DNA from 4 places in the Pseudoalteromonas sp. G5_S1_54_S4 genome. Region 2 is predicted to be linked to each of the others. Evidence: predicted binding sites of a transcription regulator. Region 2 holds the regulator's gene; each other region holds the start of a gene.
What was found. Region 2 encodes sigma-54, which starts transcription at its own class of promoters, with help from an activator protein. Its sites were predicted from a motif close to GTTGGCACGNNNNTNGNNT; they were not measured.

Region 1: a site for sigma-54 is predicted at 2,316-2,334, ahead of flgB (flagellar basal body rod protein FlgB). Genes of this name have one in related genera too.
Region 3: a site for sigma-54 is predicted at 1,686-1,704, ahead of ACTRWE_RS10950 (EF-hand domain-containing protein). Genes of this name have one in related genera too.
Region 4: a site for sigma-54 is predicted at 1,418-1,436, ahead of ACTRWE_RS12570 (DUF1328 domain-containing protein). Genes of this name have one in related genera too.

Annotation. Positions count from the first base shown of each region.
Region 1 is NZ_JBQKUL010000008.1:91,399-94,418, reverse strand. Features, by position in the region: gene flgE (flagellar hook protein FlgE) at 1-688, opposite strand, end outside; gene ACTRWE_RS05525 (flagellar hook assembly protein FlgD) at 747-1,424, opposite strand; gene flgC (flagellar basal body rod protein FlgC) at 1,438-1,869, opposite strand; gene flgB (flagellar basal body rod protein FlgB) at 1,872-2,282, opposite strand; gene ACTRWE_RS05510 (CheR family methyltransferase) at 2,412-3,020, opposite strand, start outside.
Region 2 is NZ_JBQKUL010000048.1:14,199-17,218, forward strand. Features, by position in the region: gene hpf (ribosome hibernation promoting factor) at 1-282, opposite strand, end outside; gene ACTRWE_RS15745 (RNA polymerase factor sigma-54) at 309-1,808, opposite strand; gene lptB (LPS export ABC transporter ATP-binding protein) at 2,143-2,868, opposite strand; gene lptA (lipopolysaccharide transport periplasmic protein LptA) at 2,865-3,020, opposite strand, start outside.
Region 3 is NZ_JBQKUL010000025.1:34,401-37,420, reverse strand. Features, by position in the region: gene ACTRWE_RS10955 (HAMP domain-containing sensor histidine kinase) at 1-1,445, opposite strand, end outside; gene ACTRWE_RS10950 (EF-hand domain-containing protein) at 1,741-1,974, shown strand; gene ACTRWE_RS10945 (hypothetical protein) at 1,987-2,214, shown strand; gene ACTRWE_RS10940 (EF-hand domain-containing protein) at 2,371-2,607, shown strand; gene ACTRWE_RS10935 (EF-hand domain-containing protein) at 2,616-2,852, shown strand.
Region 4 is NZ_JBQKUL010000031.1:40,100-43,119, forward strand. Features, by position in the region: gene csrA (carbon storage regulator CsrA) at 77-268, shown strand; gene ACTRWE_RS12560 (YcxB family protein) at 322-789, opposite strand; gene ACTRWE_RS12565 (hypothetical protein) at 960-1,151, opposite strand; gene ACTRWE_RS12570 (DUF1328 domain-containing protein) at 1,198-1,371, opposite strand; gene ACTRWE_RS12575 (OadG family protein) at 1,894-2,139, shown strand; gene oadA (sodium-extruding oxaloacetate decarboxylase subunit alpha) at 2,152-3,020, shown strand, end outside.

The DNA.
Region 1 (3,020 bases), on a different contig from region 2:
CAAAGGGAGTTTTGTCAAGCGTACCATGTACTTGCCATTCATTAGGCGCTGTTTTTACAAAAAAGAATTGTAGAACATGTGGCTCACCAAGTGAGTCATACATTGTGGTCGATGTCGAAGAGTTATAAGTAGTACTGTCTGTTGCATCAAAAGGGACAGCTATTACATCTTCTCGAGAATCGACGTTAAATGATGTATAAACGTTTGAAGTAGAGCGCGGAGAGCCCGAAGAATCTGGTATTTGTAAAGCAGATGAAGTACTAAGACTTACAGAGGTCGTATCACCACTAACTTCATCAACTGGGAAGCTTTGTAAAAAATTACCTTTAGCATCTACAACAAAGTTATCTTTATTAAGCTTAAATGCACCCGCACGCGTGTAGGTAAAGTCTTGTGCGCCTAAGTCTTGACTGGTAGCAAAATACCCCTCACCTGTGATCGCTAAATCCAGTGAATTATTAGTAAACTGCAGCGAGCCCTGATGAAACTGCTGGGCAACCATGGTGGTTTGCACACCATCACCATTTTTTGTTTTACCGGCGCTAAATACTGATGATGCGTATACATCAGCAAACTCGGCGCGAGACTCTTTAAAGCCCGTGGTATTTACGTTGGCAATGTTATTGGCGGTAACATCTAAATCTTTTTGTGCGGCAGCAAGGCCTGTTAATGCAATATTGAAGCTCATAATTAACCTCTAACCTAAAAAATATTTAGCCTATTGGCTAAAAAATACATAAAATCTATTACGCGATTTCTGCGACATCAGTCAGCCTAACCGCACCTTCTTTAGTATTAATAATAATGCCGCTTGAGCCGTTAATATTAACACTTTCAATATTTTTGAATGTAGCTAATGGGAGGCTTGAAAATTCCCCATTTGTACTACCCTCTGCTTTGATGTTGTATTCACCAGGTGGTAGCCGTTCACCCGCTTCATTTTTACCATCCCATGCAAAACGGATGGCTCCTGCAGGCTGAGTGCCTAAATCTATAGTTTTAACCAACTGCCCGGATGCATCTTCAATGCGGATCATTAAACTATCGACTGGCTTTTCAGCTACAACAGAACCTCTTGATTCACCCGACTCATTAAGCTCCAGTGTATCCGACTCCAACAAAGCTTGTTTGCCTACCAGTGTTGATGCTTGCAATGCCGAATTTGATGTCATCGACGCGGCTAAAGACTCAAAGTTAGAGTTTAAATTTGAGATCCCTTCAGCCATGGTAAAGTTTGTCATTTGTGCAATCATCTGATCGTTATCAGCTGGTTTGCTGGGATCTTGATATGACAACTGCTGTGTTAACAACGAAAAGAAATCTTCTTGGGTTAACGCATCACTCTCTTCTTTTTTTGGCACTTGCTTATCTTGCCAACGTAAAGAGTCCATGTAGGATGAAGAAGTACTAATATCGTTACTCATGAGCTACCCTCAGTTACCGCTGACCTAACAGCAGTGTTTTACTTAACATTTGCTTAGCTGCATCAGCAACTTGAACATTTGTCTGATAAGAGCGAGAAGCAGAAATCATATTTGCCATCTCCTCCACAACATTCACGTTGGGTTTGTAAATATATCCATTTTCATCCGCACTCGGGTGATTTGGGTTATATTCGATTTGTAGTGGTTTATTACTTTCAACCACTCCTAACACTTTTACACCAACGGCAGAGCCCTGTGGGTTGCTTGCTGACGCTGACGCTTTTGTAAGCTCCGCAGCAAATACAGGTTGTCGCGCTCGGTACGTCTCATTTTGCGAAGAGCTAATTGTATTGGCGTTAGAGATATTACTTGCCGTGGTATTTAATCGCACGTTTTGCGCGCTCATACCTGAACCAGCAATATCAAACACATTATATAAACTCATAATTAGGCTCCTTGACTACCGAGGGCTTTTTTTAGGCCTTTAAATTTACCATTAAGAAACTGGACACTGGCCTGATACTCCATAGCATTCTGTGTATACAAGTTCCGTTCCACTTGTATATCAACAGAGTTGCCATCACCTGTATCTGTTTGATTTGGCGTACGAAATAGTTCATTACTACCTACACTACGGGTACCACCGGCAATGTGTTTTTCATTGGTTCTTACCATGGTATTGCCGCTTAGTTGGTTGGACTTTGCCGTTTTTAATGCTGAGGCAAAGTCGATATCTTTTGCTTTATAGCCGGGCGTATCAGCATTTGCGATATTAGTAGCGAGCATTTCTGCTCTTTGCGAACGGATCAACATCGCATGCGGATGCACGCCTAATGCTTTATCAAAACTGATAGCCATAACTACCTCCAAAAAATTGACTCAGTACCGATAAAGCAATAAATGAGCCAGCAGTGAAAATAGTGATGATAAAAACAAAAAACGACGCAATAGGCGTCGTTTAGAGGAGGGATAATATATTAATGAAGGTCATTTCTTTTGATAAATGATACCAGGGTTACAACGCACCATATCAAAGTCAGTACTTAAACCAGACATAGACTCCGACGCACCTAAAAATAAATACCCCTTAGGGTTAAGTGCTTGAGAGAATTGTGCAATTATTTTGGCTTTCACCTCAGGTGAAAAGTAAATTAAAACATTACGGCAAAATATAATATCGAACTTACCCATTAAAGCGTACGAATCGAGCAAATTTAAATGCCTAAAGCTCACTTGCTTTTTCAATGAATCAACCACTTGTGCCATACCATTGCCGCTGTCTTTAAAAAACTTTTTACGACGTTCAGCAGAGAGTCCGCGAGCCAATGCCAATGCATCATATTCAGCATGTTTACACATATCAAGCATGGTATTTGATATATCTGTACCAATTATTTGTGCACCCATTTTTAAAACACCAGGGCTGCTGGATTGAAACTCAGCAACCGACATCGCTATTGAGTAGGGTTCTTGTCCTGATGAGCTCGCCGCAGACCATATTTTTAATGGCCTATTTAACGTTTTAAACTCAGGGAATAATCTGGTTTTAAGTAACTCAAACGGATATTGATCTCTAAACCACAATGTCTCATTGGT
Region 2 (3,020 bases):
TCGAGCAAGTTTCTCTTTGTGTTTAATTACTTGACGATCTAGCTTGTCAATGAGCGAGTCTATAGCGGCATACATATCTTGATGCTCAGTAGAGGCAAAAATCTCAGCGCCACTAACATGAACGGTTGCTTCAGCTTTTTGGTTTAGTTTTTCTACATCGAGAATAACGTGCACATTCGTTATGTGATCAGTGTGCCTCTGTAACTTCGAAAATTTACTATTTACGTAGTCTCTAAGCGAGTCGGTAATATCTACATGGCGACCAGTTAAATTCAGTTGCATAAACATTTTCCTCTTTGTTGTACGCCTTAAATCAAACTTTTACGTTGATTAGACGGGGGAATAGCTAGAGATTCGCGATATTTTGCAATGGTTCTCCTCGCTACTTTAATTCCTTGCTCTGCCAATATATCTGCAATTTTACTATCACTCAATGGTTTAGCTGAGTTTTCTGCAGCGATTAATTTTTTAATTAATGCACGTATTGCTGTTGATGAACATTCGCCACCATTTTCAGTACTTACATGGCTTGAAAAGAAATATTTAAGCTCAAAAATGCCACGTGGTGTATGCATGTATTTTTGCGTAGTAACACGCGATATAGTCGACTCGTGCATTTCCACCATTTCAGCCACATCGTTAAGCACCATAGGCTTCATAGCCTCAGGACCGTGTTCAAAAAAGGCCTGTTGCTGTTGCACAATACAGTTGGTTACTTTAAGTAGCGTGTCATTTCTACTTTCTAAGCTTTTTATAAACCATTTAGCCTCTTGTAAGTGCGAGCGAATAAACTGGCTATCACCACTTGATTTAACCGTACGCGACATAGCTGCATATTGGCTATTTACTCTGATCTTAGGCATGCTATCTGGGTTTAATTCAACTACCCAACGACCTTTAACTTTTTTAACCGACACATCAGGAATAACGTATTCAGACTCTTCTCTAACAATAGTGTCTGCCGGTTTTGGGCTGAGCGTATGAATCAACGTCATGATTTCTTTAAGCTCATCTTCTTTAAGCTTTGTTTTTTTCATCAACGTGCGATAGTCACGTGCAGCAAGTAAATCAATATGATCGGTTAAGATCATTTTTGTTTCGTTTAAAAAAGGTGTGTCTTTATCAAATTGATTTAGCTGAATACACAAGCACTCTTGTAAACTACGCGCGGCTATTCCCACTGGATCAAATAGTTGAATACGCTTTAGTACCGCTTCTATTTCGTCAAGTTCAACTTCATCTTCGCCGTCGTTTTCTTGGTTAAAGCTTTCTAATATTTCTTCACAGCTAAGGGTTAGAATCCCTGAGTCGTCCACAGCTTCTACAATTGCAATAGCTATCGCTTCATCGGTAGGACTAAACGGCGTCAGTTGAAGCTGCCACATTAAATACTCATGCAGCGTTTCAGTCGAAGAGCCTTGATAAATAGATTCATCTTCTGGCATTGGGCCCGATGAAGAGGCAGGCGCAGCGCTCATATATTCATCCCAAGTAACATCCATAGCCATATCATCGCTAATGGTGTCTTTGGTCATTGCTTCGCCGCTATCTTGCTCATACTCGCTAGGTTTATCGTCAGCTGAGGCACTTAGCGTTAAGTCATCGTTATCGGCTTTTTGTTCGTTTTTACCTGCAGTGTCTTCGCTGTAATCGTGTTCTTCAACTTCAAGCAAGGGGTTGCTATCGAGCGCTTCTTGAATTTCTTGCTGGAGATCCAATGTACTGAGTTGCAATAAGCGAATTGCTTGTTGCAACTGTGGAGTCATTGTAAGTTGCTGGCCCATGCGCAGCTGTAATGATTGCCTCATGTATCTCTAACAATCCTTTTAAATTACGGTCTGTTGACCTTTACGGATTAAAATTTGTTCAAACTAGGGGCGGTTTAATTGCGGCGCGAGGTTTGTAACCTAGTGGGCTAAGTCAAAACCGAGCAACAAAGAGTAAATCGTCCCTAGGCAGAACCCGAAGGGCTGCGCCTGTTTGGCATTGATGCTGCGTTATCGCCTATTTATGGGGAATACCACACCACATAGGCTCTGCCTTGCCTAAATACCAAACAGACTGCTGCAAATTCAACCTTGAAAGGTCAACAGACCTAAGTATGATTAATCTTAGCAGATGCTTAGTGGAATAACACACATATTAGAGCTTGAACTGCTCGCCCAAATAAACATCGCGTACTGTTTTATCGTTTAATACGTATTCAGGAGTGCCTGATGCAATTAACTCCCCATGAGAAACTATGTAGGCTTTTTCACAAACATCAAGTGTTTCGCGCACGTTATGGTCTGTAATAAGTACGCCAATGCCACGGTTTTTAAGATGCTCTATAATCTTTTTAATATCTAATACTGAGATAGGATCAACCCCCGCAAAGGGTTCGTCTAAAAGGATAAATTTAGGGTTTGCTGCTAACGCGCGAGCAATTTCTACGCGGCGACGTTCACCACCTGATAAAGCCATACCTTGACTATCGCGGATATGCTGAATGCTAAATTCATCAAGTAAATTATTTAAGGTATCTTCGCGTTGTTGTTTATTTAATTCTTTACGTGTTTCTAAGATAGCCATTAAGTTTTGATAAACAGTCAGCTTTCTAAAAATAGACGACTCTTGCGGTAAATAACCAATCCCTAAACGCGCTCGGCTGTGCATCGGTAATAAAGTAATATCTTTATCATCAATTGATATTTTGCCTTTATCGCTAGGCACAAGGCCTACAATCATATAAAAAGTGGTGGTTTTACCTGCACCATTAGGGCCAAGTAACCCCACAATACTGCCAGCTTCAACCTCTAGGCCAACGTTTTTTACAACTTCACGACCTTTGTAGCTTTTAGCTAATAGCTCTGCTTTTAATGTGCTCATGGTTGGCCTTTATCATCTTCTTTTTTATTTTCAACAGGGACTAAAATAGTGTGTACACGGTCTGTTGAGTTTTCGTCTTTTTCTGCGCTAATTAACTGCTGCTCGATATCGTAAGTGATACTTTTAGCTGTTATTTTTTGACCTGCTTGAGC
Region 3 (3,020 bases), on a different contig from region 2:
CCTTTATTTTTATAGGGGATGACAATGTTAAATCGACAGCCTTGCGGCTCATTATGCTCAATTTTTAGTTGCCCATGTAACTGTTCAACTGACTCTTTGACTATAGTAAGGCCTAAACCACTGCCTTGTAAGCTAATCTCTTTGATATGTTTACCTTGATAAAACGCCCCAAAAACATGCTCTCTTTCATGCTCTTTAATGCCACAGCCCTCATCTGCTACCTGCATATTTAGGCCGTTATTTTCTAGACTCAAGCTAATAGTAACGAATTGGTTTGGCTGAGAAAACTTTAAGCCATTGGAAATTAACTGAATTAAAATCATTTCAATTAACTCCCTTGGCAAACTAAGAGAAATATTAGGTAAACTATTGTGCCAAATAAGCGATTGTTCTCGCGCATTTAAGCGGTGCTCAAAGTGGTTATTTACCTTTTTTATTAGCTGGTTAAATTCCACTTCACTGACGTTGTCTTTACTGGTGCGAATGGCGTTATAACTCAATAAACTGTCTATCATAGTACGTAGCCTCACCATCGATTGACTGATCAGCCCAAGTACCGCTTTTTGCTCGTTATTGATGGGGCCAACGATTTCATCGGCTAGTAATTCAGTGCCCTCAACCATAGAAGCCAAAGGGGTTTTTAATTCGTGAGTAACGTGGCGTAAAAATGTATCTTTTTGTTGTTCTAACATATGCAGCTGCGCTTGCACCCACTGCAACTTGTTACCTAACTCTATGAGTTCAGCCGACCCTTGCACCGATATTTTTTGCTGCCAATCTCCTTGGCCTAACTTATCAATCACTGAGGTTAAGCTTTTTAAGCGCCCGCTTATGCGCCACAAAAAACCGCCGCCAACAAGCAGCGTTAAAGGCGTAAGTGCAATCAACCAGTTTATAAAGGAAGCTTGTAAATTTGTGAGCTTAATTTGGTTTTGAGTGATTTTGGCTTCATTTTCCTCACGTAACCACAATGTTAGCTCCGCTAATATTTCGCTGATTGGCACAAATAATTCAGCTTGTTGACGCGCTTCAACCACAAGTTGAGTATGCGCCGTTTGCAAAGTATCCGTTAGCCGTTGCCATTGGTGTGTATTTGCTTGGTTATTTGAAAGCTGTTTTAGCTCATTGATGTTTTGCAATGATGATTGCCATTTATCTACGATTAGCTTATCGAGTGAGTCGCTCTTTAATACCCAGTTTTGTCTTGTTGCCCTTTCTAAACTATTAAGCTCTTGCTTAAGCACATTAAACGACTTAGTTACTTGGTAATTATTACTCACAATTTGCTGAGTGACCGCTAATTGCTTATTTAATACATTTAAAAACACAATAACCACTATAGATAAGGGCAACAGCGACAACAGCATGCTGATTACAAACTGGCCAATTAAATTGGGGCGCCAATTTATCAATGCTTTATATTTTTCAGCCATGACTGCGGGCATACAAAAGTCCTTTGCTATTTTTAAACGTTCTATTATTAAGCGCTCAACTTATACACTCGCTGAACCATCAAGGATAAAAACCCTGCTGTCTCTAAATAGCGACAAGTTAAGCAATTGATTTAAAAAATTTTAAACGCTTATAACTGCAAAATTGTTGCATAAAACACACAGTTACTTGTAAAAATTACGCACCAATCACCACAAAAAAACATAACTCACTGATTATTAATAAAAATAAATATTGGCATCATTTTTGTTACGAGAACATTAATATTAATCTAAAAAGAGCCAAGGAATGTTCAGAAACAATTTACAGAACGCTGCACTTATCGGTTTGTGCCTAACCAGTACTCATTTATTCGCTCTTGATGTAGATGCTGAATTTAATCGTTTAGACAAAGACAGTAATGGCACATTGAGTGAAGCTGAAGCAGGTGAAGATGCTTTATTACATGAGAACTTTGCACAGATAGACACCGATGAAAACGGGCTCATATCTCTAAACGAATTTAAGCTGTTTATAAAATAAAGGAGTACATTCATGAAACAACTAATTGGTGCTTTTTCGCTCCTATTTTTAGCTATTAGTGCCACCGCACTGGCATCGCCATTAAATGTACGTTTTATGCATTTAGATAAAAATATGGATGACCAAATATCGCTTGTTGAGGCAAGGCAAGATAAACAATTACTTAAGCAGTTTGCCGATTTAGACAAAGATAATAACGAGATGATTTCTAAAAAAGAATTCCAAAACTTTAAACCTTAAGTTTAGATTCAAGTTTAATCTATTAGTATAGAGTTAAAAGCACTTGCCATAATCCCTGAGGGAGTGTGTAAACGGATTTAATGTTGGGATTTAAATTATGGCAAGTGCTTTATTTCATTACTGCCAGCAATTAAAATATGCCTTGGAACGCCAACCATGAAAATACAGCTTCTCCTTATTGGTGCTTTACTATTTGTTAGCCATAGTGCATTTGCACTTGATGTAAAGCAACGCTTTGAACATCTAGACACCAACAACGACGGGTATTTAACCCATAGCGAGCTTGCTGCTCAGCCTCAGCTATTAGACTCATTTTCAAATTGGGATGAAAATCAAGACAACAGAATTTCTTTAACTGAGTTTAAAAACTATCTAACCACCAATTTATACTGAGTATTTAGATGAAACCTATCCGCCATATTATTTTGCTAACGCTTACTGTTGTTAGCTGCATGAGCTTTGCGACAAGCAGCTATATTGCCTCAGAATTTGAAAAACTTGACCGTAATCAAGATGGTTTTTTAACTCGTTCGGAAACTGCCAGTGATCCTGCTTTATGGTCACGCTTTGGCAGCTACGACCGTGACAAAGACGCACAATTGTCATTAAGCGAATATAGTTTGTACGCCAGTAAATAAATAGCTCCCTCAAATAAAGCCTAGTTAATTAGGCTTTATTTGAGAAGATTAAACAAATTCTTTCCTGTTAACACGCACCCTATCCTACCCTGAATTTGCTTGCTCTAGCTAAAAACTGGGCTTATTCGACTATTAATAAATTATGCTATTGGTATTCTAAATTTGAGT
Region 4 (3,020 bases), on a different contig from region 2:
CTTACTTTTTAGTCTAATTTTAATTAAAATGTGTGTGCGGAATCTTATAATTTTATTGGAACATGGGAGCAAGAGAATGCTAATACTAACTCGTAGAGTAGGCGAGACCCTGATGATTGGTGACGAAGTAACCGTTACTGTTCTGGGTGTTAAAGGAAATCAAGTTCGTATCGGTGTTAACGCACCTAAAGACGTATCAGTTCATCGTGAAGAAATTTACATGCGCATACAAGCTGAAAAGTCTAACCCTAATCCGGGCAATGCTTAATTAACATAGTATAAAATGTGCTAGTTAATAACTATGACATTTGTAAAAGCCACTCATTGAGTGGCTTTTTTGTTTATAAAATCAATCGTTTCTTCGTCGAGTATTGCCTTAGAAATGTATTGCATACCGCTTTTACTTTTTAACAATAGGCCGCAATCTGTAGTAATTACTTTATTAATGTCGTGCCAAGCTAATTGGTAATTCTTGTAATGATTGGTTGATTTTATTCCGTCCTCGTCGAAGGTGAGAGTGACTTCAGAGCCAGATGCTCTGCTAAGCATTTGCCTTGTTACCCACCAAGGACGACGATAATAAAAAGCAATGCACTCAAGTAAAGCTAACATAAGCAAAAATGTACCAAGGTAATGATCGCCTAAACCATAAATGCCAAATAGCCCTAATATCACAAGTAGCGCCAATAAAAAGTATTTAGGTTGTGCACGCTTACTATAAGGCAGCGATTGGTCGAAGCATTCATAAAAGTAAGGTTTATCGAGTTTATAGGTTGTCGTAAATATCATGCATCTATACTTAAAAGCTATTTTTTATCATTTTAGCAAGCTATGTGGCAAATGCGCAGCTTAAAAAGAATTAATAGTTCAGAGTTTATAATTAATGGGTAGCAACTTGGCGACTAATACTAAACACAAAAAAAAGCGACCAAATGGTCGCTTTTTAAAAAGGGGCTGAATTAGCAATTTGTTTCTTCAGCGTTGACACCTTCTTTTACTTCTTCACAGGCATCTTCTACTTTATTTTGAACATCTGTCACGGCTTCGTCGATGCGTTCACCGGCTTCTTCTGCATGATTGTCTTCACAACCCATAATAAATGCACTTGCGAATAGGCCAATAGCTGCTGCTTTAAGTGTTGATGATTTCATAATGTAATTCCTTGTATATAAATTTAAAAAGTTCGTTGTTTCTTATCTACCTGGGGCTTTTACCACGTAAAGCGCCAGAGACAAGTGAAATAACCAGTAAAACTAAAAAGATAAAAAATATGATCTTAGCAATTCCTGCTGCGGCTCCTGCAATACCACCAAATCCTAAAACGGCTGCGATTAGTGCGATCACCAAAAATGTAATTGTCCAGCGTAACATTGTCATCTCCTTGATTTATCTAAGTGTTAAAGTGTTGTTTTTATATAAGCGAGTAATGTGCCAGTATTTTATTTTGTTTTAAATCAATGGTTTAATTTATCTTTTTGAGTTTAGCTTTATATTAGGTTGGTAATTTTTACGGTTTTATCTGTAACTTATTCACAGTGGTGTCTGATGAGATAATAAATAGTTTTTACAGTCGTTACTTTGGTAAGACCAATTAACATTTGCTTTGGCAGTTTTTAGTGGATTAGCTCATTAGGTATATTTTTATGTGTTTTTACAGAATATTAGGGTTTTTATATATTCTTTGTTTATAACGAACATTTTTACCATCTATATATATAGGTTAAATAAGCTATTTTAGGTGGTGTTAACCTTATTGGTGATATGTTACTTTTAGATTAATTGGTTTTACCAATTTACAATGTGTAGACAAAAGAATAGTTTTTGTTACTATTGGTGAATATTTATTTAAATAAACTGATTTTTTATGTATTCAGTTTTGAACAGGGGAGAATTATGGATATAGGGGCTTTGCTCACAACTGCAGGCAATTTAATGCTAACCGGTATGGTGGGTGTGTTTGTATTTCTTTCTTTATTGATTGGTGCAGTGACAGTTATGTCTAAGCTGGCTAGCAAATTTTCTCAGCCAGAACTTGAAGTATCACAGAGAACACCATCTTTTAAATCTCAAGGTGTGCCAAATGAGCACATCGCTGCAATTAGTGCTGCCATTGCTCAGTACAAAACAAATAATAATTAGAGGAGCATACCAATGGCTAAATTAAAAATAACAGAACTCGTACTTCGTGACGCACATCAGTCGCTCTTAGCTACCCGCATGCGATTAGACGACATGTTACCTATTGCAAAAAAAATTGATGACGCAGGTTATTGGTCTATAGAGTCTTGGGGTGGGGCTACCTTTGACTCATGTATTCGTTATTTAGGCGAAGATCCGTGGGAGCGTATTCGCGCGCTTAAAAAGGCGATGCCAAATACACCCCAGCAAATGTTACTTCGCGGTCAAAACTTATTGGGGTATCGCCATTATGCTGATGATGTTGTTGAAAAGTTTGTTGAGCGCGCACACAAAAATGGCGTAGACGTATTTCGTATTTTTGATGCCATGAATGATGTACGTAACTTAGAAACTGCCATAAAAGCGGCGGTTAAAGTAGGCGCGCATGCCCAAGGTACGATTTCTTACACGGTAAGCCCAGTACACACACTGGATATGTGGCTAACACTTGCTAAGCAGCTTGAAGAATTAGGTTGTCATTCAATTTGTATTAAAGATATGGCGGGATTGCTTAAGCCTTACGATGCAGAAAAACTGATTAAAGGCTTAAAAGAAACGGTTTCAATTCCTATTGCCATGCAATGTCATGCAACAACGGGTTTAAGTACCGCAACGTATCAAAAAGCGATTGATGCCGGTATTGATATGCTCGATACGGCTGTATCGTCTATGAGTATGACTTATGGTCATTCAGCAACTGAAACAATTGCTGCAATCGTGGAAGGTACTGAGCGTGATACTGGGCTTGATTTAAACCACCTTGAAGAAATTGCAGCTTACTTTAGAGACGTACGTAAAAAGTACGCTGCGTTTGAAGGCAGTTTAAAAGGTGTTGATGGCCG